4 regions of the Mesorhizobium delmotii genome follow, and region 3 is predicted to be linked to each of the others. Evidence: predicted binding sites of a transcription regulator. Region 3 holds the regulator's gene; each other region holds the start of a gene.

Region 1 (7,175 bases), on a different contig from region 3:
AGAGGGGCGTCGCGCTACTCCGCCGTGCCTTCCTCGTATTCCGCCGACATCGACAGCCATTTTTCCTCATGGGCGGAGAGCGTCTGGGCCAGCTGCGAGCGCTCCTTGGCCAGCCGTGTCGCCGTCGACGGGTCCTTTTCATAGACCGCCGGATTGGCGAGCTCGTCCTCGATCAAGTCGATGCGCTTGCGGATGCGGTCCATCAGCGCTTCGGTGGCGCGGATCTCCTTGGCCAGCGGCTCGAAGGTGGCGCGGCGTGCGGCCGCATCGCGGCGGCGGTCGGCCTTCGAGGCTTTTTCGGCCTCGCGCTTGCCGCGGCGGTCGCCTGATACGCCGGTGACCAGCGTCTTGTAGTCATCAAGGTCGCCGTCATAGGGGTTGACCGTGCCGTCCTTGACCAGCCACAGCCGGTCGGCCGTCGCCTCGAGCAGATGGCGGTCGTGCGAGATCAGGATGACGGCGCCGGGAAATTCGTTCAGCGCATGGATCAGCGATTCACGGCTGTCGATATCGAGATGGTTGGTCGGTTCGTCGAGGATGAACAGGTTTGGCCCCTCGAACGCCGACAGGCCCATCAGCAGCCGCGCCTTCTCGCCGCCGGACAGGTCCTTGGCGGCGGTGTTCATCTTCTCGGTGGTCAGGCCGAACTGGGCGACGCGGCCGCGCACCTTCGATTCCGGCGCTTCCGGCATCAGCCGGCGGACATGCTCATAGGCGTTTTCATTCGGTCGGAGATCGTCGAGCTGATGCTGGGCAAAGATCGCCACCTTCAGGCCGGGCGCCACCGTCATGGTGCCGGTCTCCTGCTTCAGGCGGCCGGACAGCAATTTGGCGAAGGTCGACTTGCCGTTGCCGTTGGCACCAAGCAGCGCGATGCGATCGTCGGCATCGACGCGCAGCGTCATCTTCTTCAGGATCGGCTCACCCTGGACATAGCCGACATTGACGTTGTTGAGCGCAATGATCGGCGAGGCCACGGTCTTCACCGGCTCGGGAAAGGAGAACGGCCGCACGTTGTCGTTCACAATTGCGGCGATCGGCTTCATCTTCTCCAGCGCCTTGATGCGCGACTGGGCCTGTCTCGCCTTGGAAGCTTTGGCGCGGAAGCGCTCGACGAAGGACTCCATGTGCTTGCGTGCAGCTTCCTGCTTGACCCTGCCCTTCTCCTGCAATTCGCGCTGCTCGGTGTATTGGCGCTCGAACTGGTCGTAGCCGCCGCGCCAGAAGGTCAGTTTCTTCTGGTCGAGATGGACGATCGAGTTGACGGCGCGGTTGAGCAGGTCGCGGTCGTGCGAGATCAGCAGCACCGTGTGCGGATATTTCGACACGTAGTTTTCCAGCCATAGCGTGCCTTCGAGGTCGAGATAGTTGGTCGGCTCGTCGAGCAGCAGAAGATCGGGCTCGGCAAACAGCACCGCCGCCAGCGCCACCCGCATGCGCCAGCCGCCGGAGAAGGACGAGGCCGGCCGCCGCTGGGCGGCGTCGTCGAAGCCGAGGCCGGCGAGGATGGTGGCAGCGCGCGACTCGGCCGAATGGGCGTCGATATCGGCCAGCCGCATGTGGATATCGGCGATGCGGTGAGGATCGGTCGCCGTCTTTTCCTCCTCGATCAGTGCGGAGCGTTCAAGGTCGGCCTTGAGCACGATCTCGATCAGCGGCTCCTCAGTGCCGGGCGCTTCCTGCGCCACCTGGCCGATGCGCGTGTTCTTCGGCAGGCCGATCGAGCCGCTCTCGGAGGCGAGGTCGCCGGTGATCGCCTTGAACAAAGTCGTTTTGCCGGTGCCGTTGCGACCGACAAGCCCTGCCTTGCTGCCGGCCGGCAAGGTCAGCGAGGCATGGTCAAGAAGCAGGCGTCCGGCCATGCGGAGCGAAAGGTCGTTAATGATCAGCATGGCCGCGCTTTTGCACGGGACGTCAGCGCTTCGCAAGACCTTGAGCGCCGCTTGGCCGGATAAGGTATGAAAATGCCCGGCGCGGCCGGTTGCTTTATGCCGCGGTGGGGAAGACGATTGATCCGATTGCCGGCCTCGCCGGATCAGAGGGCCAGCTTTGAATTGGGCCGGGACCCTGCTGCGACGGCGCGGCGCCTGGCGAGCATCGACTTCTCGCATCTGAAAATTGCAGTTTTGTCACATTTGTCAGTTGATTGCCTGTTCAAGGCGGTGGTCTTCCGCGATCACCCCATGACGCAACGGCAAGACTCAGCTATCTCTAGGTATGCGGCGGACCTGATACCCGCCTGGCCGGCGTCATCGCTCCCCTCCCAAGCGGCGCCGGCCACCTTTCCTACTGCGTTCCATCACTGCGCCGACGGCGCGCCGGGTTGATCATCGCCTGACGTCGAGTTGGGTGCAGGGTCGACCTGCGGGTTTTGATCGGCGCCGGGGGCCTTTGTCGGTGGGATGTTGTTATCGCAAGCCGCGACAGCCAGCGCCGCCGCCAAAGCCAGCGAGATTGATAGCTTGTTCATCGCAACCTCCTGTCACCGGGCAAACGAGACGGTGCCGATTTGGTTGCACCCTCAGGCAGAGCTCGGGGCCTTTGGAAAGCGGGGAACAAAACGCGGCCTCTTCGGTTGGTTTATACCAGTGGAGAAAATCATGATCCGTCTGCTCATAGCCGGGGCCGCCATCTACGTGGCCTACCGCATAGTCAGGGAAATCATTGACGAAGTGCCCGACGACTTCGATCCGCTGTTGCTGCCGCCTCCCGATGACGACAAGTCGTTGCCGCGGCAGTCGGCGGCGATGGGCGTAGAGGCCCAGCGCTAGGCCCAGTTCATCGGCTGGTGCGCCAGTAGAATCGGACGCATCGGTCGCAACTTTCACGTCGAGAGCGTTGCGAACAAAGCAGAAACGATGCTTGATGGGCAATGAACCTCGCTGCACGTGATTCGACCTTCCGGCCTGCCTATCTCGCAAAGCTGAATGCCGAGCAGTGCCTTGCCGTCGAGCATGGCGACGGCGCGGTCGCCGGGCCGTTGCTGGTGATCGCCGGCGCCGGCTCCGGCAAGACCAGCACGCTGGCGCATCGCGTCGCGCATCTGATCGTCAGGGGCGCTGACCCCAGGCGCATCCTTTTGATGACGTTTTCACGTCGCGCCGCATCGGAAATGGCCAAGCGGGTCGAGCGCATCGCCGGCGAGGTGCTCGGCCGGGACGCTTCCATTATCACCGATGCGCTGAGCTGGGCCGGCACATTTCACGGCATCGGCGCCAGGCTGCTGCGCGACTACGCGTTGGAGATCGGCCTCGATCCGGCCTTCACCATCCACGACCGCGAGGATTCGGCCGACCTGATGAACCTCGCCCGGCACGAACTCGGCTTCTCGAAGACCGAAGGCCGTTTTCCGACCAAGGGCACCTGCCTGGCGATCTATTCGCGTGCCGTCAACGCGCAGGCGCCGCTTGGCGAGATTCTCGGTTCGGTGTTTCCCTGGTGCGCGGGTTGGGCAGAACAGCTTAAGGCGCTGTTTGCCCGATATGTCGAGGCCAAGCAGGCGCAGAACGTGCTCGATTACGACGACCTGCTGCTCTACTGGGCGCAGATGGCCGGCGAGCCGGAGATATCAGCGCATCTGGGTGGGCGTTTCGACCATGTGCTGGTCGACGAGTACCAGGACACCAACCGGCTGCAGGCCGCGATCCTCACGGCGCTCAAGCCGGACGGATCCGGGCTGACGGTGGTCGGCGACGACGCGCAGTCGATCTATTCGTTTCGCGCGGCGGAAGTGCGCAACATCCTCGACTTCCCCAAACAATTCGCGCAGCCGGCCGAGATCGTCATGCTGGAGCGCAACTACCGCTCGACCGAGACCATCCTGGCCGCCGCCAATGCGGTGATCGGCGAGGCCTCGGAGCGCTTTACCAAGAACCTCTGGTCGGAGCGCAGATCGACCGAAAAGCCGAAGCTGGTCAGCATTCGCGACGAGGCCGAGCAGGCGAGTTACGTCTGCCAGGCGATCCTGACCGAGCGTGAGGCCGGCACGGCGCTGAAGGCGCAGGCCGTGCTGTTTCGCGCCTCGCACCACAGCGGGCCGCTGGAGATCGAGCTGACGCGCCGCAACATCCCGTTCGTCAAGTTCGGCGGGCTGAAGTTCCTCGACGCCGCCCATGTCAAGGACGTGCTGGCGGTGCTGCGCTTCGCCGAAAACCCGCGCGACCGCGTCGCCGGTTTTCGCGTGCTGCAGCTTTTGCCCGGCATCGGCCCTTCGGCGGCTTCGCAGATCGTCGACACCATGGCGACGTCGCTCGACGAAGCGATGGGGCTGGCGCGCTACCGGCCGCCGCAACGCGCCGCCGACGACTGGCCGGGTTTCGTCGCGCTGTTCTCGCAGCTTCGCACCGGGTCGGGAAAATGGCCTGTTGATCTCGAACAGGTCAGGCTCTGGTATGAGCCGCATCTTGACCGCATCCACGAGGACGCAACGACGCGCCGGGCCGATATTCTGCAGCTCGAACAGATCGCCTCGGGCTACGCCTCGCGCGAGCGTTTCCTCACCGAGCTGACGCTCGATCCGCCGGATGCGACCAGCGACGAGGCCGGGCCGCCGCATCGCGACGAGGACTATCTGATCCTGTCGACCATCCATTCTGCCAAGGGCCAGGAATGGAAGAACGTCTTCGTGCTCAACACCGTCGACGGCTGCATCCCTATCGACCTCGCCGTTGGCAGCAAGGCGGACATCGACGAGGAGCGCCGCCTGCTCTACGTGGCGATGACGCGGGCCAAGGACGGCCTGCACCTGGTCATGCCGCAGCGCTTTTTCGTCCACGGCCAGGCGGCGCGTGGCGATCGCCACGTTTACGCCTCGCGCACCCGCTTCATCCCGGCCTCGATCCTCGGCGCCTTCGAACAGACATCATGGGCGAGCGTTCAGGCCAAGGATGATCCGCGCCGCCAGCCGCAAGTGCGCGTCGACCTTGGCGCCCGCATGCGTGACATGTGGAAATAGGCAGCCGCCTCGGCACGGCATTCATGCCACGGAGCTTGGTGGCGAAAATCGATTTCGGCAACATGGAACCTGATGCCGCAATCCGCGTTTCTGGGCGTCCGATTCAGATCGGAGAGCGGCGTCCGCCGTCACCTCCGCCCAATTCAAGAGGCCCAGAATGCACGACACGACATTTTTCACCCCGGTCGCCGTTACCGTCGGCGCCGGCCATAAGCGCATGCTCGCTTCGCTCTTCGACATGCATGAGTTCCTGACCGAGTTTCCGCCATCGCGACGACGCCTGAGCTATGGCGCGGCCGTGAAAGCCTGCGAGGCGGCACGCGCCGGCGAGATCTCGCCCGAAGCGGCGCGCGATGCCTTGGTCACCTTCGCGGTGACGGCAGGCATTCTCTGGCCTTCCGCCCAGCCGGCCGTCTCGGTCAAGCCGGTCGCCCGGGGCCAGGGCGGATACGCCGCCTGACTGGCTAGGCCTCTTTTGCGACTATGGCCCATCGAAGATGCTGTTCGTCTTCGACGGGTTTTCCTGTCAATTCGATCCGGATAATCCGAAATCAGGCGTAGGCGCGCCCCTCTTCGCTCCGCTGGAACAGCGTCAGGTCGAGTGGCACCGAAGGCCGGCCAAGAACGGTCAGGATCGCGTGCGCCTGGCCGCGGTGATGGGTCTGGTGGTTGAAGAAATGATCGAGCGCCGGCGCCAATCGCTGCGAGACGGTGCGCATGTCGGAGACGGTCATGTAGGAGAAGCGGCCGGACAAAGCCTTGTCGCTTAACGCCCTGACCCAGTCGATGATCCTTTTGTCTTCCGCCTCGCGCGCCAGCCGCAGACCCGGCAAGGCACGGTGCAGGATCGTGTCGAGCCTGGCCGGCGCGTCGCCCTCGCCGGTAAAGCGCCTCATCCAGATGCGGTCGGCGGTCAGAAGGTGGTTGAGCGTGCCCATCATCGAGCCGAAGAAAACCCCGACATTGCGGTGGAATTCCTCCTCATCGAGATCGGCGGCGGCATCGTAGATGCGGCTATTGGCCCATTGATTGTAGGCCGCAAACATCATGAAGTGCTGTTTCATCTTTTTCTCCCGACCCGCGAGACTCCGTTTCGGGTGCCTACCGCATCGGCCCGAAAATCGGTACCGTTTTCGGAAACCACGATGCGTAGTTTCAAAAGTGCTAGAGCGTACTTTCCACGTGGACGCACATCGCTCTAGTAGACCGCAAGGAAGCTGCCGCCAATGACCATTCTGCTCTATGACCTCGTCGGACGCGATACCGCCCGTCCGTTCAGCCCGCATTGCTGGAAGGCGGCGATGGCGCTCGCCCACAAGGGGCTCGACATCTCCACCGTGCCGACACGTTTTCTCGAAGTGCCGACAGTTGAAGGCGGCGTTTCGAAACTCGTTCCGGTGATCCGCGACGGCGAGAAGGTGGTCGCCGATTCCTTCGCCATCGCGCTCTATCTCGACGAGGCCTATCCCGAGCGGCCGACATTGTTTTCCGGCGACGGCGGCAAGGCGATGGCGCGCTTCATCGAACGCTGGTCGCAACTGACCATCCATCCCTATGTCACCACTGCGGCGATCATGGACCTCCACGCCATGCAGGACGAGGCGAACGCCGCCTATTTCCGCCAAAACCGCGAGCAGCGCTTCGGCAAGAGACTGGAAGAGGTCATGGCGGCGCGCGACGCCGGCCTTGGCGCCTTCCGCGCCTCGCTGGAACCGTTGCGCTCGACGCTCGCCTATCAGCCGTTCATCGGCGGCCAATCACCGCTGTTTGCCGACTACATCGTCTTCGGCGCCTTGCAATGGGCGCGCATCGCCTCGCCCTTCCGGTTGCTCGACGACAGCGATGTGGTGGCGCAGTGGTTCGAGCGCTGCCTCGACTTGCATGATGGCCTCGGCCGCAAGGTGGCGGCGGCCGCCGCCGCCGCCGCATAGGGGAGTAAGGCAGTAAGGGAGTAGGGAGTAGGGAGTAGGGAGTAGGGAGTAGGGAGTAGGGAGTAGGGAGTAAGGAAGTGCCGTAGTAGTTCTCAAAGGAGAAGGCCGTCAGGATGACGATCGTCGTCATCCACGGGTGCATCATTCTTTCGGGGAAAGTTCAGGGCGCCGTTCAATGCCACAAAGATATCGATCGGCGCACTTGCCGTGGCAGCTGCCTTCACTGAAATGCCCGCTCTCTCGAGTTTTTCCAGGAAAGCCATCGTCACGAAGCCGCCCTGCGACCACCC
Region 2 (7,175 bases), on a different contig from region 3:
CAGTGCCGGCCGGCTGCCGGGCGCGTCGTTTTCGGGATCTTCCTCCAGCGTCAGATCGAGCGGCGCGCGGCAGCGGTTGAACAGGCAGTCGATGAAGCGCATGGCCGCGACATGCGGCGGGCGCCCGGCGGCGGCAACAGGGCGCGGCGCCGGCACATTGAGGGCCTCGGGCCCGTGGATCTCGCGCACGAACTGGCGCTGCGGCAGCCAGACCGGCGGCGCCAGCCTGGCCGGGGTGCGGGCGATGCTTTGCAATACTGTGTCGGTATAGGCGGGCATAATGTTGATCCGTTTGAAAGGCCGAAGCTCGTCCTCTCCCGTTCGGGGAGAAGAAAGATCACCTCCGGCGGCCAAGCTTCGCCCCGGCCGCCTCGCGGGTGGCGCCGGAAACCGCCCTGCCCGTGCATCGGTCGAAGACGATGACGGTGCCATCCTCGGTGCGGATGCACGAAAGGCCCGCCTCGCAAGCGCGGAAATTCGTGGCCGGAGCCGTGAGGGGAACGGCCCCGGCCGTTCCGGGCCTGCGACGACGGCAGGGTGACCGGAACCGAGGCGCTAGCCTCGGGCTTCGTCCCGGCCGGGGAGGAGGACAGCCGGGACGGATGGGAAAACGGGATGGAGCGACGTGGCTTGTGCATGGCCGTATATAAGCATAACTCAAAAATTTATGCAAGCTATTCTTTCATGGACGAAACCGATTCTTATGTTTCAGATGGCCGCCATGGCGAAAACCTCGTTGTCGATCAAGGTCGGGGCGGCGATCCGCAAGGCGCGCAAGCAGCGCGGCCTGGTGATGCGCCACATTGCCGAGCACAACGACACCGACGTCGCCGCCGTCGGCAATTGGGAAACCGGCCGCAACCTGCCAAAAACCGAGAACCTGCTGAAGACCGCCGCCTTCCTGCGCGTCGACCCGGTGGCGCTCGGCAAGGGCGAGGTCGTCTTCCTCGACGACGCCGACAATGTCGCCGACGCCGAGATCGTCACCGACGCCGCCCCCCTGCCCGCCGGCCCGATGGACATCGAGCTTCTGGGTGCGGCGGTCGGCGGCGACGACGGCGACTTCACCTTCAACGGCGAGGTCGCCGGCTATGTCCAGCGCCCGCCCGGCATTGCCCATTTGCGCAAGGTGTTCGCGCTGCATGTGCTCTCCGACTCGATGGTGCCGCGCTACGAGCCTGGCGAGATGCTCTATTGCGGCGGCCGCGACGCCGTGCCCGGCGACCACGTGGTGATCGAGATGTTCCCCGAGGAACACGAGCGCAACGGCAAGGCCTTCATCAAAAAACTGGTCAAGCGCACCGCCGCCGAGCTGGTCGTCGAGCAGTACAATCCGCCGAAGACGCTGACCTTCAATCGCTACGCGATCAAGCACGTCTGGCGCGTCATCCCGCTCAAGGAACTGCTGGGGTACTAGGGCGGCGGCAGGTATTATCTCCCCCCTTGCGGGGGAGAAAGCGATTTCAACATCTTAGCTGGAGTGAGCCCGAAGGGCGAAGCGCAGGCTAAGTGATAGAAATCGCAAGAGAGGGGATCACTTCTGCCCGACCACTTTCACCTCATTCAGTATCGTCAGGCAGACGCCATCGATGTTCTTCACCACCTCATCGTTCCAGACGCGGAGCGTTTTGAAACCGCGGATCTCGAAATGCATGTCACGTGCGACATCTCGTTTCGACTCCGAATGCTGACCACCATCGACCTCCACAATCAATCGTGCATCGAAGCAGACGAAATCGAGGATATAGCCGTCGAGCGGCACCTGGCGCTTGAACTTCAAGCCCTCGAGCTGCTTGTTGCGCAGCGCCTGCCAGAGGATGTTTTCGGCGTTGGTCGCGTCGGCGCGCATGGCCTTGGCGAAAGCGCGATGTAGCGGCGGGATGGACTGGCGCATGTGTTCGGCGATCCCCTCTCTTGCGATTTCTAACACTTAGCGCTTCGCCCTTCGGGCTCACGCCAGCTAAGATGTTGAAATCGCTTTCTCCCCCGCAAGGGGGGAGATGGCGTTTTCGCCATCAAGCCCGCCTGGATCTCTCCAGGGGAATCTCGCGCTCGCCAAGCATTCGCGCTTCGGCGCGGCGCTGCTGCTGCTCGTCGATGAACGCCGCCTGGATCGAGATCGCCGCGCCCGGCAGCCCGTCGGCGCGGCAGGCCGAGCAGCGAAGGCGCCCCGAAAGCGCCGCCAGCGGCGTCTGCGCGGTCACCCCGAAGCGCTTCAGCTCCGCCGGCTTCCACCATCTGTTGCGGCCGCAATCGATACACTCGACCGCGATCGAGACGACCTCGGCGATCGTCGCTTCCTTGCCCGGCAATGCCATCGTCCCTAGTGCCTCAGTTCCTGTTTTGTTCACATCATTAGGGGTTTTTCCCGAAGAGTCGAGTCGGTTCTGCCCAACCTGTGTAAAAGTTTAACTTGCGCATATTTTTGAGTTATGCTTGTATAGCATACCAATGGATAGTTAGCGCCGCGGATGATCGGATAGGCGGCAAGGGCCGGGCATCCGTCGCGGCCGCCGCAAGCCAAGGAAACGAGGATGGACGCCCTCTCCGCTCAATTCGCCCGCGATTGCGGCTATACTGGCGACAGCCCGGCCATGCTGGCGTCCTTCGCCGCCATCCGCCACGACGGCATAGGCAAGGCCCGCCAGGGCCATGACCAGCGCAAAGCGATGGTCGACCAGCTGAAGCATGGCGAGGCGCTGTTCCTGGCGGCGGTCCGCCCGGCGCAGTCGGCCGAGGAGGCGCTCGAGGACGCCGCCCGCTTCATTGCCTGTTATCGCAACATGCCGCGCTGGCGCCAGGAAAGGCGCGGCGCCGATCTCGCCCGCGCCAGGCAGCAGCGGCTCCTGGCGCGTTTCTTCCGCCGCTACGGCCACCGCCTCTGGGCACGGCAGGCGGCGTAAGCCGGAGATCGGCGAGCAATCGGCCGCGAATGACTGACGCCGGTCGCCCGCACCGCGACGCACATATCGCGAATGGCTGGACCGCACTTGCGGTCGCCGACACCACGCCGTATGTCTCCCCTCGATGAGCGAGATCGAGTTCCGTCGCGCACAAGCGCCCGATCTGCCAGCGATTGTCGCACTGCTTGCCGACGATGCGCTCGGCGCGGGCCGCGAAGACCCATCCACGCCGCTCGCGCCGTCCTATTTCGATGCCTTCGGGGCGATCGATGCCGATCCCAACCAGCTGCTCGCGGTGGCCGTCGAAGCCGGACGGGTGGTCGGAACCCTGCAGCTCAGCTTCATCCCGGGCATTTCGAGGAAAGGCGCCTGGCGCGGCCAGATCGAAGGCGTTCGCGTCGCCCGGCAATGGCGGTCTCGCGGCGTCGGCAAGCAGATGATCGAATGGGCGGTTGAAGAAGGCCGTTCGCGCAACTGCAGCTTCGTTCAGCTCACGACCGACAAGAGCCGACGGGAGGCGCACGCTTTCTACGAGGGCCTCGGTTTCGCCGCCAGCCATCTCGGCTACAAGATAGGGTTGTAGATCGCGGCACCCGTCATCAGGGCAATCGCTTGAAGTCGGCGCCGCCCCTCATCCGCCTGCCGGCACCTTCTCCCCGTATAGTGACGGGGCGAAGGGGCTGGCCGCAACGTCAGCACCCATTCTGCAACGCTGGAGATTGGCGAAATCCTTGCGAAGGCGTCCTTCTCCCCGTCCCTATACGGGGAGAAGTGCCCGGCAGGGCGATGAGGGGCAGCGCAAACCCGAGGCGATTGCCCCTCCACGCTCCTTGACAATTCACCCACAATGTTCTCTTTATGTTCCATACAAACCTCAAGACATGCGGCGTTCGAACCGCCGCGGGCGAACGGGCCGGATGGAAGCCAACATCCTCCACGCGGATCTGGATGCCTTCTATGCCTCGGTCGAACAGTTGCTCGACCCGGCCCTGCGCGGCAAGCCGATCGCCGTCGGCGGCGGTGTGGTGCTGGCCGCTTCCTACGAGGCCAAGGCCTTTGGCGTGCGTGGCGGCATGCCGGGGCGGCGCGCCCGGGAACTCTGCCCCGGGCTGATTTTCGTCGGCGGCCATTTCAAGGATTATCAGCGGCTCGGCGACGCGGCCATCAAAGTGCTTGGCGATTTCACGCCGATGGTCGAGCGGATCTCCATCGACGAGGCCTTCGCCGACGTCGCCGGCTGCACCCATCTGTTCGGTCCGCCGGCCGAGATCGCCACAACCATCCGCCGCCGCGTGCGGGCGGAGCTCGGCCTGCCGATCTCGGTCGGTGTGGCGCGCACCAAGCACCTGGCCAAGATCGCCTCGCAAGTGGCCAAGCCCGACGGGCTGGTGGTCGTCGATCCACGCCACGAGTTGGAGTTCCTGCACGATCTGCCGGTCGAACTGATGTGGGGCGTCGGCCCGGTCACCAGGGAGCGGCTGGCCGGCATCGGTGTGCGCACCATCGGCGAACTGGCGAAGACGCCTGGCTGGTCGCTGGAGCGCCTGCTCGGGCCGGCGGCGGGCGAAAAGCTCAACGCGCTGGCGTGGAACCGCGATCCGCGCAAGCTCGAGACGCAGCGCCGGGCGCGATCGGCCGGCGCACAATCGGCACTCGGCAGGAAACCGGCCGAGGCAAAAATCTTCGTGCCGGCGCTGCTGCATCTGGCCGACAGGGTCGCCACCCGGCTGCGGGCGAAGTCCCGGCCGGGGCGCACCGTGACGGTTCGCGTTCGCTTTGCCGATCTGCGCTCGGTGACGCGCTCGATCACGCTCGACCAGCCGATTTCGGCAACCGCCACGCTGGCCGAGATCGCCGAGGCGCTGGTGCGCAAGGTGCTTGTCGATCATCCGCACGAAAAGACCATCTCGCTGCTGGCGATCGCCGTCTCGCATCTGGAACAGCAACCGGGCCTGCAGCTGGAACTGCCGCTCGACCTCGACGACGACCGGCGCCGCCCCGGCACCAGCAAGGGTGCGGCGCGCTGGACCGCCGACCGCGCCATCGACAAGATCCGCGACCGCTTCGGCTGGGAGGCGGTCGGCTATGCCTCGGTCGCGCTCGGCCAGTCGCGCTCGGTTCCCGACGCGTTTCGCGAACTGGCCGAAAAGGAATTGTGAGCCGGCTTGGCCGAGCGGGGCGATGCAGTTTGCATCAAAAAGCGATTGGTCTGGTCGTCAGACCAAAAGCGTAGCGCTGCCCCAGGCGATCAGGACGATGCCGGCCGCCCGGCCAACCCACTGGCCGGCAGGAAACGCCTTTTCAACCAGCACCAGAATGGCGAGCCCGGCAACCCACACCAAGTTCATGATGCCCCCCACGAACAACAACGCCATCAGCATCCAGCAGCATCCGACACAAAACGCCCCGTGCAGTGCGCCCAAACGCAGCGCGCCGAGTGCGTGGGGACGCCAGTGCCGGGCAAGGAACGCCGTCGGTGCCCGGCAATGCGACAGGCAGGCATTCTTGAGCGGCGAGAGCTGATAGAGGCCCGCGGCGATCAGGACGATGGCTGAAAGCCAGCGGCTTTGCGAACTCATCATCGTCGCGGAAACGAATGCCTCGCGTTCGAGCAGCCAATGCAACGCGGTGGCCGCGACGGAGAACCCCAGCCAGACCAGGAGGTAGCCTGCCATAAATACGCCGGTCGGCGCGAGCCTGTCCTGGATCTGCCCCTGTGCGAGCGCATGGCGATGCACGCGCGCGTAGAGCAGGATGGTCGGCGCCGCGCTCGGGGACATCATGGCGATCATCATGACCCACCACATGGCGATCATCAGTGCCCAGTTCGCGGCCCCCCAGACCCGCGGTTCCGTCGCCGTGGCCATCGTGCTCATGTCCATGCCGGGCATGTCCATGCCAGACATATCCATGCCGGACATATCGGAGGTCACGCCGGCAGTTTGCTGGTGGGGGAAGAGCGCGAGCCTCGACATCTCCCACGCATTCATGCCGAGCCCTGCACCGGCGACGATGTAAAGCCAGGCCAGCAGGCACAGCGCCACCACGCCCGCAATCGTGATGACGCGGTCGCGTCTGAGCAGCCGTTCCAGTGGCGACGCGCCGTTCATGCGAGGCGTCAGGCTCGCACCACCCCGTGATTGTTGAGATGCAGCCGCGCGAACTGGCCGTAACTGTCCTTCGTGGTCGCCTGAACCGGGCCGCTGGTTGTGCTCGAAGCACTGCCGATCTCGGCGACCGCATATTCGAAGCCGTTCGGCAACACGATCTGCGCGCGCGAGTCCGCGCCCGTCACCTTGTTGCGGATCGGTTCGCCGACCGTTTCGATGTAATCCTTGACGAAGATGCGGCCCCTGCGGCCATCAATGTCGAGGTCGAGATCGATCTTGGTAAAAACTGGCTCATTCATTTTTGTCACGGTCGAGGCGTAGACGGCGAACATCGTCGCGAACGGGTCGGTGTCCTGGCCGGTCATGATGCGCAGCAGCGCGTCACGCTGCCGGTCGGTTGCATTCTCGTCGACGAAAGCGATGGCTTCGCCATTGCCTTCGTGGATCGCGCCAGGCCATTTGAAGATCGCGGCGATCCGCAGGCCATCGAGAGCGGTTTCGCCATGATGACCCTCATCGATCTGAATGCCGGCAACGGCATGGCAATGGCCTTTGTCGGGCAACGCATTGAATTGACAGTTGCAGCCATATTCGCAGGTGCAATTGACGAGTTCACGTCCCTTGATTTCCCAAGACGTCATGCTGTCCTCCCTGATGTCGAAATATTAGACCATCATCATACACCTGGACTCTTCCCTCTCAAAGGCGCACTCTTAGCGTGCGAAACGCGAGCTGGTGTTTCGTCCAATGCTTCACATGCTTGACGTGCGTCGGTGATTGTCTGACCTATCCGGATACTTCCGGTTGGGCAGAGCTCGCATTGTGTCGCCTATCCGTGATCAGGCTACGGCCTAAGGCACGTTGCAGCCCGTTCCGGATCAACTGGGAGGTAAACAACATGCCTGATTTTCAGCGCAGAGAACTTCTTGTTCAAGGAAGCGCGGCTCTTGCCGCAATTGCTGCTCTCTATACCTCGCGTCGGGCTTACGCTTTTCCAACACGGCCGAGCGAGGAGGTTATTGCGTGGCTGGACCAGCCGACCGAAAATCCCGATCCGGTCGGTATCCAGAAGCAGCTTGTCTGGGAGGATTTGGATAGCTGGATAACTCCAAACCACAAGTTCTTCAGCATCTCGCATTTCAATCGACCAACGATCGACGAG
Region 3 (7,175 bases):
CGCCGCCTCGGGCTCGATTTCTCGAAGGGCGACGTCCTGCTGGAGAAAGGCCGCCCGCTTGATCCGGCGGCATTGTCGCTGGCGGCGTCGGCCAACCACCCGCAGGTCAGCGTGGTGAAACGGCCGTTGGTCGCCATCATCGCCACCGGCGACGAATTGCTGCCGCCGGGCAGCGACCTTGGCCCTGACCAGATCATCTCGTCCAATGCCTATGGCGTCGCCGCCGCGGCCCGCTCGGTCGGCGCCAGCGCGCTCGATCTCGGCATCGCCCCCGACCGCAAGGAGGCGATCGCCACGCTGGTGAAACAAGCGGTCGACGCAGGCGCCGACGTCATCGTCACGCTGGGCGGCGCCTCGGTCGGCGACCATGACCTGGTCCATGACGTGCTGACCGGTGAAGGCATGACGCTCGATTTCTGGAAAATCGCCATGCGGCCCGGCAAGCCGCTGATGTTCGGGCGGCTGGGTGACATCCGCTGCATCGGCCTGCCTGGCAATCCGGTGGCGAGCCTGGTCTGCACGCAGCTCTTTCTGACGCCGCTGCTTGCGCGGCTCGGCGGCCGCGCCTTCCGGCAGGACATGCGTCAGGCGCGGCTCGGCGCCGCCATGCCGGCCAACGATCTCAGGCAGGACTATGTACGCGCCGTGGTGAGCGAAGAAGCCGGCACGCTGCTGGCGACCCCGTTCGGCATCCAGGATTCCTCGATGCTCAAAATGCTGGCCGACGCCAACGGGCTGATCGTGCGCGAGCCGTTCTCTCCCCCAGCCGCGACGGGCGCCGCGTGCAGCGTGCTGATGCTACGCTGAACAAAACGTCAACACATTCATTAAATTTTAAACGGTTGCGGAACACAACTGGAACAGATAGTGTTTGTTCTGGGTTTGTTTTTCTGATTCTGTTGGGGGTCGCGATGCTGACACGCAAACAACATGAACTGCTGATGTTCATCCACGAGCGGCTGAAGGAAAGCGGCATTCCGCCCTCGTTCGACGAGATGAAGGAAGCGCTCGACCTCGCCTCGAAGTCGGGGATCCATCGGCTGATCACTGCACTGGAGGAGCGCGGTTTCATTCGCCGCCTGCCCAACCGCGCCCGCGCGCTGGAGGTGCTGCGCCTGCCCGATTCGATCGCGCCCGGCCTCAATGCGGCGCGCAAATTCTCGCCAAGCGTCATTCAGGGCAGCCTTGGGCAGGGCAGCCTCGGACGACAGATCAAGCCGGCGCCTTCGCGCATGCCCGCGGCCGGCAATGACGACGACGTCGTTGCCACCATCTCCATACCGGTGATGGGCCGCATCGCTGCCGGTGTGCCGATCGACGCCATCCAGCACCAGACGCATTCGATCTCGGTACCACCGGACATGATCACCGGCGGCACGCACTACGCGCTGGAGGTCAAGGGTGATTCGATGATCGAGGCCGGCATTTTCGACGGCGACACGGTCATCATCCGCAACGCCGACACCGCCCAGCCTGGCGAGATCATCGTCGCCTTGGTCGACGACGAGGAAGCGACGCTGAAGCGGTTCCGCCGCAAAGGTGCCTCGATCGCACTGGAAGCCGCCAATCCGGCCTACGAGACGCGCATCTTCGGGCCGGACCGGGTCAAGGTGCAAGGCAAGCTCGTCGGACTGATCCGGCGTTACTGAACGGCAGGCTTTTGGGGTTTCTCGGCCCTGCGGTATGGCGGCAGGCCCCTTGCCTCGCGCGAAAATCTCCGCTGCTCATGCCAGGGCCTATAGGGCTGTCTGACGGCAAACTGGATTTCTGCGCGCGTCGTCGCCGATAGCGGATCGAAAAAGACGGCGGCACTGCCCATGCGAGCGAGCTGCCGTTTGGTGACGACGAGAACCAGCGGATTGCGGCAGGGATTATAATAGGCTGTGGCATCATCGATGACGATCAAATCCGCAAAGGCACAGGCTGGCCGTGCGGATTTGCGGTCGTCGGCGAGCGCGATGATCGCGCCGGACTGGTGCCGGGCGAGGCACAGGCCGGCAGTGCAGTAGAAGGGCGCTCCCGGCGGCAGGTCGGCCGGGTCGACGATGTCGAACCGCACGTCTCCTTTTTCGAATGTCTCCGGCTCGACAATGGTCGCTGAAACCAGCGCATGTTTCCAGTTGTCGGTGGTGAATTCGTTCGAGCGCACCCGGTTGACGGCAAGTTCGCCGCCGCCGATCGGCAGCGCCACCAGATGCGCATCTTCCGAAATCAGCACGTCGGGGGTGCGCGTCTCGGAAATCGTCAGCAGGCCGGCGAGCGCAAAGGGAAGTGCCGCAAGCCGCAACCATGTCGTTGCCATCGTGGCGATGACCAGGGCGGCCGTCACCAGCAGAACCGACTGCAACGAGATCAGCCCGACGGCATCGACCGGCGACCGCTCGGAGATCCATCCCGATATTGCAATCATGGCCGTCAGCCCCTTGCCCATCATGTATAGGAAAGGGCCGTCGAAGCCGAACGGCATTGCCAAAGCGCTGACGACGGCCAGGAACATGACGACCGTGACGATCGGCATGACGGCCAGATTGGCGAACAGGCTGAGCGGCGAGACGCGCTGGAAGTGCCAGATGGCGAAGAGTGCGGTGGCGCTGCCGGCAATGATGGAGGTCATTGCGATGGTACCTGTCCCAGCGGCAAGTTTTCGCGTGACGAAAGCGATCGTTGACCGTCGCTGTGGCGGCGCGGTGGCCTTGTTGGCACGATAGTCGGACCAGCCGGCATAGGCGCCCACGAGAGCAGCGGTCGCGGCGAAGGACATCTGGAAGCTTGGGCCGACCACCTCGTGCGGCGACACGACGATGACGGCGATGGCCGAAATCGCCAGATTGCGCATGGTGAGTGCCGCCCGGTCGAACAGCACGGCGACAAGCATTACCGCCAGCATGATAAAGCTGCGTTCAGCCGCGACCACGATACCGGAAAAAATCAGATAGGCAGCGATGGAAACGAGTGCGGCAGCAGCCGCATATTTTTTGACCGGCCGGCGCGACGAAAAATCGGGAACCAGCGCAAAGGCGCCGCGCAGCAATCCCATGATGGTGCCGGCGACAAGCGCCATGTGCAGGCCGGAAATCGAGATGATGTGGTAGATGCCGGTGCGCCGCATCGATTCGTTTATCTCTTCGGGAATGCCGGCACGCACGCCGACGATCAGCGCGGCGGCAATCTCCCCCTCGGCGCCACCGATGCTGTCCCTGATATGGTCGGCGATGGTTTCACGCGCCTTTTCGATCGAGGAAGAAATGCGCGCGGCGAACGGTGCATCTTCGGAAACGACGATCTTCGGATTGCCGAGGAAAAAGCCACTGGCACCGATACCGGCGAAATAGCTGTCGAAGGAGAAGTCATAACTGTCCGGCCTAACCGGGCCAGTCGGAGGCAGAAGCCTCACATAGCCGGTTGCCACCGAGCCTGCGGTCATCTCAGCGGGAATTTTGCGTGCCGAAACCCTGACACGTTCCGGCGCATAACGCAGTGTCGGCCGGGCGGTCGACATCACGTCGATGGTCAGCCTGATCCGGCCGTTCGCCATCTGATCGAGCCTAACGACACGGCCGGTGAGCTGGGTCTGGATTTCCGAGCCGAGCATCTGCGTTCCCACGCGCCAGGTTTCAACCTTGGCGGCGAGTAGCCCGAGTGCGCACAGCAACGCTGCCATGAAGCACAGATGCGTTTTGCGCCATGAGCGTGTCACCGCCGCACACAATGCCGTGAGGACCACGACGGCAATGGGCTGCGGAAAGTCCGGTTCGACGGCAAGCGAAAAATAGACGATCACCCCGCATGCCAGAAAAACCGGCACCAGCAGGAAGGCGACGCCGCGGTCTAGTTCCAGGCCGGCTGCCGAGGCCACGCTGTTGCGGATACCGGATGGTGAAAGATGGCTAAGCTGTCGGCGGAAACGAATGACAGGCCCGGGTGTTGGAGCCGGTGTTGGCGCGGCGCGGTCCGGCGAAAGAGGCTGAATGCCCGGGTGCGACGCAGGCAGCGAAACGGGTAGCGGCTCGGCGTGGGGAACGTCGGCAAACAGCGATCGTTCGCTGACGCTTGTGGTCGCGCCCTCGCTCTTGTCCGCGCCGCGGCCTGGTCCAGCCATCGGGTCTGCCCCTTGCGCCCTTGACCTCCTATGCTACATGAACGCGCGACGCGCGAAAGTCCGCGCAATCACATCCGTTTCCTGCGCTTGCCTGAGAGTTCCATGTCCGACAAGGTCGTCACCCGTTTCGCCCCCTCGCCCACCGGCTTCCTGCATATTGGCGGCGCGCGCACGGCGCTGTTCAACTGGCTGTATGCGAAACACACCGGCGGCACGATGCTGCTGCGCATCGAGGACACCGATCGTGAGCGTTCGACCGATGCGGCAACCGCCGCCATCCTCGACGGACTCTCCTGGCTCGGCCTCACCTGGGACGGCGAGCCGGTATCGCAGTTCGAGCGCGCGCCGCGCCACCGCGCGGTCGCCGAGGAACTGGTGCGCATGGGCAAGGCCTATTACTGCTACGCTACGCCGGCTGAACTGGAAGCGATGCGTGAGAGCGCGCGGGCCAAGGGCTTGCCTCCCCGCTATGACGGCCGCTGGCGCGACCGCGACCCGTCCGAGGCGCCAGCCGGCGCCAAGGGCGCGATCCGAATCAAAGCGCCGGCCGACGACGAGACGGTGGTGCATGATCTCGTGCAGGGCGAAGTCCGCTTCCCCAACAAGGATCTCGACGATTTCATCATCCTGCGCTCGGACGGCAATCCGACCTATATGCATGCCGTCGTCGTCGACGACCACGACATGGGCATCACCCACATCATCCGCGGCGACGATCATCTGACCAATGCCGCCCGCCAGATGGTGATCTATCGAGCCATGGGCTGGGACGTGCCGTCGATGTCGCATATCCCACTGATCCATGGCGCCGACGGCGCCAAGCTGTCGAAGCGGCACGGCGCCCTCGGCGTCGAAGCCTATCGTGCCATGGGGTACCTGCCTGAGGCACTGCTCAACTACCTGGCGCGGCTCGGCTGGAGCCACGGCGACGACGAGGTCATGTCGATCGCCGACATGATTGCCTGGTTCGACATCGGCGACGTCAACAAGGGGGCCGCCCGCTTCGACTTCGCCAAGCTCGAGGCGCTGAATGGCGTGCATATGCGCCGCATGAACGACGCCGAATTGCTCGATATCTTCATCAACACCTTGCCCTATCTCGAAGGCGGCCCGGCGATTGCAGCGCGCCTCGACGACACGCGCAAGGCACAGTTGCTCGCCGCGCTGCCAGGCCTAAAGGAGCGCGCCAAGACGCTGGTCGAACTGGCCGACGGTGCCGTCTTCCTGTTTGCCGAGCGGCCGCTGCCGATCGACGAGAAGGCGGCTGCATTGCTCGGCGGTGAAGCGCGCGAGACCCTGCGGGGCGCCCACGCGGCGCTGAAGGCGATTTCAGGCGACTGGACGGCCGAGGCGGCGGAAGCCGCGATCCGGGAATATGCGGTGGCCGGCGGCCATAAGCTCGGCGCTGTGGCCCAACCTTTGCGCGCCGCGCTCACCGGCAAAAGCACCTCGCCCGGCGTGTTCGACGTGCTTGCCGTGCTTGGCCGTGAGGAAAGCCTGGCGCGCGTCGCGGATCAAATCGATTAGCAAAACTGGCCCAAGAAGATTGGCATTGAAAGGTGGGTTTCGCAGTGCAACATTAGGTCTTGGCCCAATTTGGCACGCAAATCCAATTGCGGGCGCAAACGCGCGAACTCCGATGCTTTTTCGACGTGTTGCGTTGCAGATATTTCGCCTTTGCCGGCATGAGAAAACCAAAAGGAGTTTGCAATGTCCGAAGCTGCGACAAAGATGGAATTTGGCGGCAAAACCCACGCGTCGACTGCTAAACTTGAATTCGGCGGCAAAACTCACGAGCTCAAGGTGCGAAGCGGCTCGGTCGGACCTGATGTCATCGACATCGGCTCGCTTTACAGCACCACCGGGGCGTTCACCTACGATCCCGGCTTCACGTCGACGGCAAGCTGCGAGTCGGAAATCACCTTTATCGATGGCGATGCCGGCATCCTTTTGCATCGCGGTTATCCGATCGACCAGCTGGCCGAGCACGGCGACTTCCTCGAAGTCTGCTATCTCCTGCTCTATGGTGAATTGCCGACCAAGGCGCAGAAGGACGATTTCGACTACCGGGTGACGCGCCACACCATGGTGCACGAGCAGATGTCGCGCTTCTTCACCGGCTTTCGCCGCGACGCGCATCCGATGGCGGTGATGTGCGGCGTGGTCGGCGCTCTGTCGGCCTTCTATCACGATTCCACCGACATCTCGGACCCGTATCAGCGCATGGTCGCATCGATGCGGCTGATCGCCAAAATGCCGACGATCGCGGCGATGGCCTACAAATACCACATCGGTCAGCCCTTCATTTACCCGAAGAACGAGCTGAATTTCGCGGCCAACTTCCTGCATATGTGCTTTGCCGTGCCGTGCGAGGAATACAAGATCAACCCGGTGCTGGCCCGAGCGATGGAGCGCATCTTCATCCTGCATGCCGATCACGAGCAGAACGCCTCGACCTCGACCGTCCGCCTCGCCGGCTCGTCAGGCGCCAACCCGTTCGCCTGCATCGCCGCCGGCATCGCCTGCCTGTGGGGACCGGCCCATGGCGGCGCCAACGAGGCGGCCTTGAACATGCTGGGCGAGATCGGCCATGTCGACCACATCCCGGAATTCATCGCCCGCGCCAAGGACAAGAACGATCCGTTCCGGCTGATGGGCTTTGGCCACCGCGTCTACAAGAACTACGATCCGCGCGCCAAGATCATGCAGAAGACCGCACATGAGGTCTTGGGCGAACTGGGCATCAAGGACGACCCGCTGCTCGACATCGCCATGGAACTGGAAAAGATCGCGCTGACCGACTCCTATTTCATCGAGAAGAAGCTTTATCCGAACGTCGATTTCTATTCCGGCATCACGCTGAAGGCGCTGGGCTTCCCCACCACCATGTTCACCGTGCTGTTCGCGGTCGCTCGTACCGTCGGCTGGATCGCGCAGTGGAAAGAGATGATCGAGGATCCGCACCAGAAGATCGGTCGCCCGCGCCAGCTCTATACAGGTGCGCCGGAACGCGACTACGTGCCGATTGCTAAGCGGTGAATGGTGAATAGCGAAAGAACCATTCACTATTCACTAT
Region 4 (7,175 bases), on a different contig from region 3:
GCGGTGTCGTGGATCTGGCGGATGGTGGCTTCGCCCAGCCCGCGCTTCGGCACGTTGACGATGCGCTCGAAGGCGAGGTCGTCTGCGCCTTGCGCGACGACGCGGAAGAAGGCCAGCGCATCGCGGATTTCGAGGCGCTCGTAGAAGCGCGGGCCGCCGATGACGCGATAGTTGAGGCCAAGCGTGACGAAACGATCCTCGAATTCGCGCATCTGAAAGGACGCGCGGACAAGAATGGCCATGTCGTTGAGATTGTGCTTCTGCCGCTGGTAGGCCTCGATGGTTTCGCCAACGGCGCGGGCCTCCTCCTCGGAATCCCAGGCGGCATGGACATGGACCTTCTCGTCGTCCTCGGCGACCTTTTCGGTGAACAGCGTCTTGCCGAAGCGGCCTTCATTGTGGGCGATGAGGTGGGAGGCGGTGCCGAGGATGTGCGCGGTGGAGCGGTAGTTGCGCTCCAGCCGGATGATCGCGGCGCCGGGGAAATCCTTGTCGAAGCGCAGGATGTTGTCGACCTCGGCCCCGCGCCAGCCATAGATCGACTGGTCGTCGTCGCCGACGCAGCAAATGTTTACGGTGGCTGGGCGCGGGTTTCCCTCCCCCTTGAGGGGAGGGTGGCCGGGCAAAGCCCGGCCGGGTGGGGTCCGTGCGGCAGTGCTCGACGCTCTGGCGGTGCCTTCTGAGGCGACCCCCTCCGCCCGCTTCGCGGGCACCTCCCCCTCAAGGGGGGAGGATTGCGGCCGCTGGGCCAGCAGGCGCAGCCACATGTATTGGGCGGTGTTGGTGTCCTGATACTCGTCGACGAGAATGTATTTGAAGCGCTTGTGGTACTCCTTCAGCACGTCCGGATTGTCGCGGAAGATGCGGATCGGGTGGCACAGGAGGTCGCCGAAGTCGCAGGCATTCAGCGTCTTCAGCCGCTCCTGATAGGCCTTGTAGAGCTCGCGGCCCTTGCCGTTGGCGAAGGCGCGGGCGTCGCCCTCGGCAATGTCGGCGGGGCCAAGCCCCTTGTTCTTCCAGCCGTCGATCATCTGGGCGAACTGCTTGGCCGGCCAGCGCTTGTCGTCCAGCCCTTCGGCCTGGATGAGCTGCTTGATCAAGCGAACGACGTCGTCGGTGTCGAGAATGGTGAAGTCGGATTTGAGCCCGGCAAGCTCGGCGTGGCGGCGCAGCAGCTTCACTCCAATCGAGTGGAAGGTGCCGAGCCACGGCATGCCTTCGACATTGCCGTCGCCGATCAGCAGGCCAATGCGCTGCTTCATTTCGCGCGCGGCCTTGTTGGTGAAGGTGACGGCGAGGATCTGCGACGGGAAGGCTCTCTTCGTGGCGAGGATGTGAGCGATGCGGGTGGTCAAGACACGCGTCTTGCCGGTGCCGGCGCCGGCCAGCACCAGAACCGGACCCTCGGTGGTTTCCACCGCCAGCCGCTGTTCGGGGTTGAGCCCGTTCAGATAGTCGGGCGCATTGGTGTGGCCGCTGCGGGCAGCCATGGCGCGCGCGGCAATGCCGGACGGGGCCGTGGGCCGCGCATTCGGTTCGTCAAAAAAGGGCATGTCTTCCGAAAAGCCGGACATTGTCCCCGAATGTAGTGATTCGGCAGCGAAAGGCCAGAAGTGTCTCCGTTTTGTTCTCAATCCAGGCGGGGGAGTTACAAATCCGGTAGAACACCACCTATAGCGCCGGCCTGCTTGACAGCCATGGCGGGCCGGAGAAAGTTGTGCTCGGGGCAGGAACGCAATGCCGGGTTGCCCATTGACGCGTGCGAAGCGCGCACCAGTCGAAGGAGCATCGTTTTGGCTGTCGTCATCACCTCCCTCATCCTTTTCCTCATCGGCCTGGTACTCGGCGGCGGCGGCATCTGGTTAGCTTCGCTAGGCGGCAGTTGGTATTACATCATTGCCGGCATAGCCTTCCTCGTCGCTGCCTGGCTGCTCTACAGGCGCAAATCCATGGCGCTGTGGCTGTACGCGGCGATCGTCATCGGCACGCTTTGCTGGGCGGTCTGGGAAACCGGCTTCGACTGGTGGGAGCTCGGTCCGCGCGGCGGCATTATCGTGCTTATCGCGTTGTGGCTGCTGACACCGTGGGCGCGGCGCGGGCTCACCGGTCCCGATGGACGCGCGCCGCTGATCCTCGCCGTGCTGGCGTCGATCGGCGTCGCCGGCTATTCGATGACGACCGATCCAAAGGATATTGCCGGCGAACTCAACACCGACAAGGTGACGCCGACCGCCGATCTCGGCGGCAACGTGCCAGCCGGCGAATGGCACTATTACGGTCGCACGACGTACGGCCAGCGCTATTCGCCGCTCGACCAGATCACCCCCGAAAACGTTGCCAATTTGCAGCCGGCCTGGACTACCTATCGCACCGGCGATGTGAAAGGGCCCGACGACGTCAGTGAGACGACCTATCAGGTGACGCCGCTGAAGGTTGCCGACACGCTCTACATTTGCACGCCGCACAATTTCGCCATTGCCATAGATGCCGCCAGCGGCAAGGAGAAATGGCGCTTCGATCCCAAGGTCAAGTTGGACAAGGACCGCCAACACCAGACCTGCCGCGGCGTGTCCTATTATGTCGATGCCAAAATCGCCGCCGGCCAGCCTTGTGCGGCACGCATCTATCTGCCGACATCCGACGCTCGGCTGATCGCGCTCGACGCCGCGAATGGCCAGGTCTGTCCCACATTTGCCGAAGGCGGCACGCTGAACCTGCTTGCCAACATGCCATATCCGAAGCCGGGCTATTATTATTCGACCTCGGCGCCGCTGATCGTCGCCAACAAGATCATCGTCGGCGGCGCGGTCAACGACAATTATTCAACGCAGGAGCCGTCCGGCGTCATCCGTGCCTTCGACGTCGAAACCGGCGCCCTGATTTGGAACTGGGATTCCGGCAATCCGGACCAGACGACGCCACTGGCGCCGGGTCAGACCTATAGCCACAACTCGCCCAACATGTGGTCGACAGCGAGTGCCGACGAGAAGCTCGGCTTGCTCTATGTGCCGCTCGGCAATCAGACGCCGGACCAGCTTGGTATGGGGCGCAGCGCCAATGTCGAGAAATTCTCCTCCTCGATCCCCGCGCTCGATCTCAACACCGGCCAATTGCGCTGGGTGCGGCAGACCGTGCATCATGATCTGTGGGACATGGACGTACCTGCGCAGCCGACGCTGGTCGACATCACCACGGCTGGCGGCGTGGTGCCGGGGCTGGTCGGGCCGACCAAGCAGGGCGACCTCTATGTGCTCGACCGGCGCAGCGGCGAGCCGATTGTTCCTGTCGGGGAAGTGCCGGCGCCGGGCGGCGATCGAGGGCGACCACACCTCGCCGACGCAGCCGGTTTCGGACCTGAGCTTCAATCCGAAGCCGCTGACCGGCGCCGACATGTGGGGCATCACCATGTTCGACCAGCTGGCCTGCCGGATCGAATTACTGAAACTGCGCTACGAGGGCCGCTATACGCCGCCGTCGCTGCAAGGCTCGCTGATCTATCCCGGCAATTTCGGCACATTCAACTGGGGCGGCGTCGCGGTCGATCCGGTCCGGCAGGTGATGTTCGGCATGCCGACATACCTGGCGTTCATCTCCAGGCTGGTCCCGCGCGCGGACGTGCCGCCGCCGGGCGATACCAAGGGCAGCGAACAGGGCCTAAATCGCAATGACGGTGCGCCTTACGCAGTGATATTGAAGCCGTTTCTGTCGCCGCGCGGCATTCCCTGCCAAGCGCCGCCCTGGGGCTATGTCGCGGGCGTCGATCTCAGGACCGGCAAGATCGTCTACAAACACCGCAACGGCACCGTCTACGATATGACGCCGCTGCCACTGCCGTTCAAGGTCGGCGTGCCGGGCATTGGCGGGCCGATGATCACCGCCGGCGGCGTCGCCTTCCTTGGTGCCGCGGTCGACGACTTTTTCCGCGCTTATGATCTGACGACCGGCAGGCAGCTCTGGCAGACCCGGCTGCCGGCCGGCGGGCAGTCGACGCCGATGACCTACACGGTCGCCGACGGTCGTCAGTTCGTGGTCATCGTCGCCGGCGGCCATGGCTCGGTCGGTACCAAGCCGGGGGATTACGTGATGGCCTATACGCTGCCGAAATAAGGCGTTCAGTCGTTGGTTTTCGAGCGGCTGCCGGCAGGCAGGCGCCGGTTGCTGCGGACCTTGACCGTCGATCGCCTGGCCGCCAAGGCGGCGGACCGCAGCGCCAGCAGCGCAGCGCCGGCAAGCACGAATGCGCTTACGAGGATCGGAGTCGGGAAGGTCATGGGCGTTGTTCCTTCTTGTCAGAGCCAGCCACAGGGTAGGCAGGATCACTACCGGCGGCTTTCGTTCATACTGCGGCAGCACCGCCAAGATTGTCGCAGATGACCAAAATTTGATGAAGATGCGGCGCTTTCGCGTCATGGCCTTTCGGGCCGAGACCAGCAGACAGGCCTTGGCGACGACGCCGAGGACGGCCCACGGCTGTCGCCTTGAATTATCCTAGCTAAGGAAATCGCTCCGACGGTCCATAGCCAATGCAGGCCGACCGGCGTTGTGGAGTGCATGCTAGGCCCTCACTGATCCGTGACTGGACCATGCGGGCTTCCACCCTATGTTGCGCGGCGGAAGTACTTCCCGAAGCCGAGGAGAGCGCCATGACGAAACCTAGACCTGCCAGCCCAGCCGTCACGACACCCGCCATTACCCAGGCGATGATCGACGCCTATGACGAATACACGCATCTGACGCTCGACCGGCGGCGCTTCATGGAACAGTTGACCAGGCTTGCCGGATCAGGTGCGGCGGCGGCCGCAATCGCGCCGCTGCTGGCTGCGAATTCGGCCCGGGCAGCGATCATTGCCGAGGACGATTCACGCGTGACGGGCGAGGACATCAGCTATCCCGGCAGCGGTGGCGAGATGAAGGGCTATCTGGTCAAGCCGGCCGGCCAGTCCGGCAAGCTCGGCACCGTCATCGTCGTGCATGAGAACAGGGGGCTCAACCCGCATATACGCGATGTGGCGCGGCGCGTGGCGCTGGAAGGCTTCGTGGCGCTTGCCCCGGACTTCCTGTCGCCGCTCGGCGGCACGCCGGCCGACGAAGACAAGGCGCGTGAGCAGTTTTCCAAGCTCGATCCGGCGCAGACCATCGCCAATGCGGTCGCAACGGTCGCTTTCCTCAAGGGATACGCGGATGGCAACGGCAAGGTCGGCGCGGTCGGCTTCTGCTGGGGCGGCGGCACGGTGAACACATTGGCTGCCAACGCGCCGGATCTGGCCGCCGCTGTCGCCTATTACGGCATGCAGCCGAAGGCCGAGGATGTGCCGAAGATCAAGGCGGCGTTGCTGCTGCATTATGCCGGGCTCGACACCCGCATCAATGCCGGCATCGACGCCTTCAGGAAGGAACTCGATGCAGCCGAGGTCGAGTACACGATCTATGTCTATGAAGGTGCCAATCATGCCTTCAATAATGACACGTCCGCGGCCCGCTACGACAAGAACGCGGCGGACCTCGCCTGGGGCCGGACGAGCGCCTTCCTCAGGGAGAAGCTGGCATAGAGCGGCGGACTCTCAGGTCGAACCGTGCCGCCGCTCCATGTTTTGGTTTGAGCATCGGATTTTCCAAAACCGGCTGCCACTTTTGGGTCCGATGCTCTAGCCACGCGCCGGTTTGTGGAAAGCGACACCGGCCACCACCAGCGCGATGCCGAGGCAATCGGTAGGGCTGGGTATCTGGCGGAGCACAATGACGCCGATCAGCGTGGCGGTGACCGGCAGCAACGACAGCATCAACGCGAAGCTCGATCGCGGCAGCCGCGACATGGCAAGCTGGTCGCAAATATAAGGGATGACCGAGGAGCAGATGCCGACGCCGATGGCGGCGATGAGCAGTGGCGGCGCCGAGAAGGCCGGCAGCGCATTGGTGAAGCCGATCGGCAGCACGACGAGGCAGGCGACCGCCATGGCGGCACCCAGGCCGGCGATGCCGTCGCCAGCGCCGGCGCGGGCAACGCGATGGCCAAGCACGATATAGCCGACGAACAGCGCGCCGTTCAGGAAGGCCCAGAACAGGCCGATCGGGTCGCTTGACCATTTGACATCGATCAGCAGCAAGGTGCCGATGACGGCAACGGCAAGGGCTGCGAGATTGCGCGGGCTTCTGACGCCTACCAGCGCGACGCCGATGGTGCCGACGAATTCGATCGCCGCGACCAGCGAGATCGGCAAACGATCGAGCGCCAGGTAGAAGGAGCAATTCATCACGCCGAGGCAAGCGCCAAAAGCGAGAAGCAGCAGTCGGGTCGGCCGGTCGGCGCGGGCGAAGACCGTCCAGGGCCGGGTCAGCGGCGCGAAGACAAGGGTGGCCGTGACGATCCGCAGCCAGGCCATGCCGAGCACGCCGACATGCGGGAAAAGCAGCACGGCGAAAGCCGGCCCGAGATAATGGAACACGGTGCTGACGCCGAACCAGACATGCGGCGGCAACGAGGTCGCCAGCTTGCCAAAGACAGGGCCGGCGAGGGCAGGGCTTGCAGCAGGGGCTTGCGCTTGATCATCCATAGGATCATTATCGCAGGCAATCTTTCCGGTTTACATGGATAGTGACTTGCCAAACTGATAATTAATGTTCCGAAACAAAGGGGTTTTCGTTGAAACGCCTTCGAAGCGAAAATGCTGCTCTGGATGCGGCGGATCTGAAAATCCTGCGCCTGCTGGAAAAGGATGCGCGCACCAGCACCGCTGAACTGGCGCGCTCGGTCGGGCTGTCGGCGCCGAGCGTGGCCGAGCGCATCCGGCGGCTGCAGGAGAGCGGCGTGATCGAGGCCTATACGGTGCGGATCAATCCGGCCGCGCTCGGCATGAAGCTGTCGGCATGGCTGCGGATCAGGCCAGTGCCGGGACAACTGGCTGTAGTGGCCGAGATCATCCGCGATTTGCCGGAGATCGCCCAATGCGACCGGGTGACCGGCGAGGACTGTTTCATCGCGCTGGCGCATGTCGGCTCGGTGGCCGAACTCGAACGGGTGATCGACCGCATCATTCCGTTTGCGATGACCAACACCGCGATCATCCAGTCGTCACCGGTGGTGGCGCGTTCGCCGCTGGCGGCGGTGAAGCACCAGCCCTGATGTTTAAGGAATTAAGCGCTGCCGTCAGGCGTGGCCGCGCTTCATCCGCGCCTGC

The links. The regulator LexA, encoded in region 3, represses DNA repair genes until DNA is damaged. The targets are predictions, from matches to a motif close to TGTTCNNNNTGTGTTCNG.
Region 1: BQ8482_RS32540 (ATP-dependent helicase) is a predicted target of LexA. The motif match lies at 2,841-2,858, and genes of this name have one in related genera.
Region 2: dinB (DNA polymerase IV) is a predicted target of LexA. The motif match lies at 3,752-3,769, and genes of this name have one in related genera.
Region 4: BQ8482_RS36575 (ATP-dependent helicase) is a predicted target of LexA. The motif match lies at 1,615-1,632, and genes of this name have one in related genera.

Annotation. Positions count from the first base shown of each region.
Region 1 is NZ_FUIG01000067.1:6,578-13,752, reverse strand. Features, by position in the region: gene BQ8482_RS32550 (ABC-F family ATP-binding cassette domain-containing protein) at 15-1,892, opposite strand; gene BQ8482_RS38515 (hypothetical protein) at 2,300-2,470, opposite strand; gene BQ8482_RS38510 (hypothetical protein) at 2,601-2,771, shown strand; gene BQ8482_RS32540 (ATP-dependent helicase) at 2,873-4,954, shown strand; gene BQ8482_RS32535 (DUF982 domain-containing protein) at 5,112-5,414, shown strand; gene BQ8482_RS32530 (DinB family protein) at 5,506-6,018, opposite strand; gene BQ8482_RS32525 (glutathione S-transferase family protein) at 6,181-6,885, shown strand; partial or broken gene BQ8482_RS32520 (alpha/beta hydrolase family protein) at 6,965-7,175, opposite strand, start outside.
Region 2 is NZ_FUIG01000022.1:65,539-72,713, reverse strand. Features, by position in the region: gene BQ8482_RS13195 (hypothetical protein) at 1-279, opposite strand, end outside; gene BQ8482_RS13185 (XRE family transcriptional regulator) at 713-1,417, shown strand; gene BQ8482_RS13180 (endonuclease domain-containing protein) at 1,535-1,894, opposite strand; gene BQ8482_RS13175 (hypothetical protein) at 2,016-2,318, opposite strand; gene BQ8482_RS13170 (hypothetical protein) at 2,535-2,903, shown strand; gene BQ8482_RS13165 (GNAT family N-acetyltransferase) at 3,028-3,486, shown strand; gene dinB (DNA polymerase IV) at 3,821-5,062, shown strand; gene BQ8482_RS13150 (DUF2182 domain-containing protein) at 5,120-6,013, opposite strand; gene BQ8482_RS13145 (DUF1326 domain-containing protein) at 6,022-6,654, opposite strand; gene BQ8482_RS13140 (sulfite oxidase) at 6,912-7,175, shown strand, end outside.
Region 3 is NZ_FUIG01000002.1:159,666-166,840, reverse strand. Features, by position in the region: gene BQ8482_RS00895 (molybdopterin molybdotransferase MoeA) at 1-807, shown strand, start outside; gene lexA (transcriptional repressor LexA) at 912-1,649, shown strand; gene BQ8482_RS00885 (ComEC/Rec2 family competence protein) at 1,643-4,099, opposite strand; gene gltX (glutamate--tRNA ligase) at 4,202-5,626, shown strand; gene gltA (citrate synthase) at 5,810-7,138, shown strand.
Region 4 is NZ_FUIG01000103.1:178,881-186,055, reverse strand. Features, by position in the region: gene BQ8482_RS36575 (ATP-dependent helicase) at 1-1,574, opposite strand, end outside; partial or broken gene BQ8482_RS36570 (glucose/quinate/shikimate family membrane-bound PQQ-dependent dehydrogenase) at 1,794-4,107, shown strand; gene BQ8482_RS38565 (hypothetical protein) at 4,113-4,271, opposite strand; gene BQ8482_RS36565 (dienelactone hydrolase family protein) at 4,644-5,549, shown strand; gene BQ8482_RS36560 (EamA family transporter) at 5,646-6,551, opposite strand; gene BQ8482_RS36555 (Lrp/AsnC family transcriptional regulator) at 6,641-7,120, shown strand; gene BQ8482_RS36550 (hypothetical protein) at 7,145-7,175, opposite strand, start outside.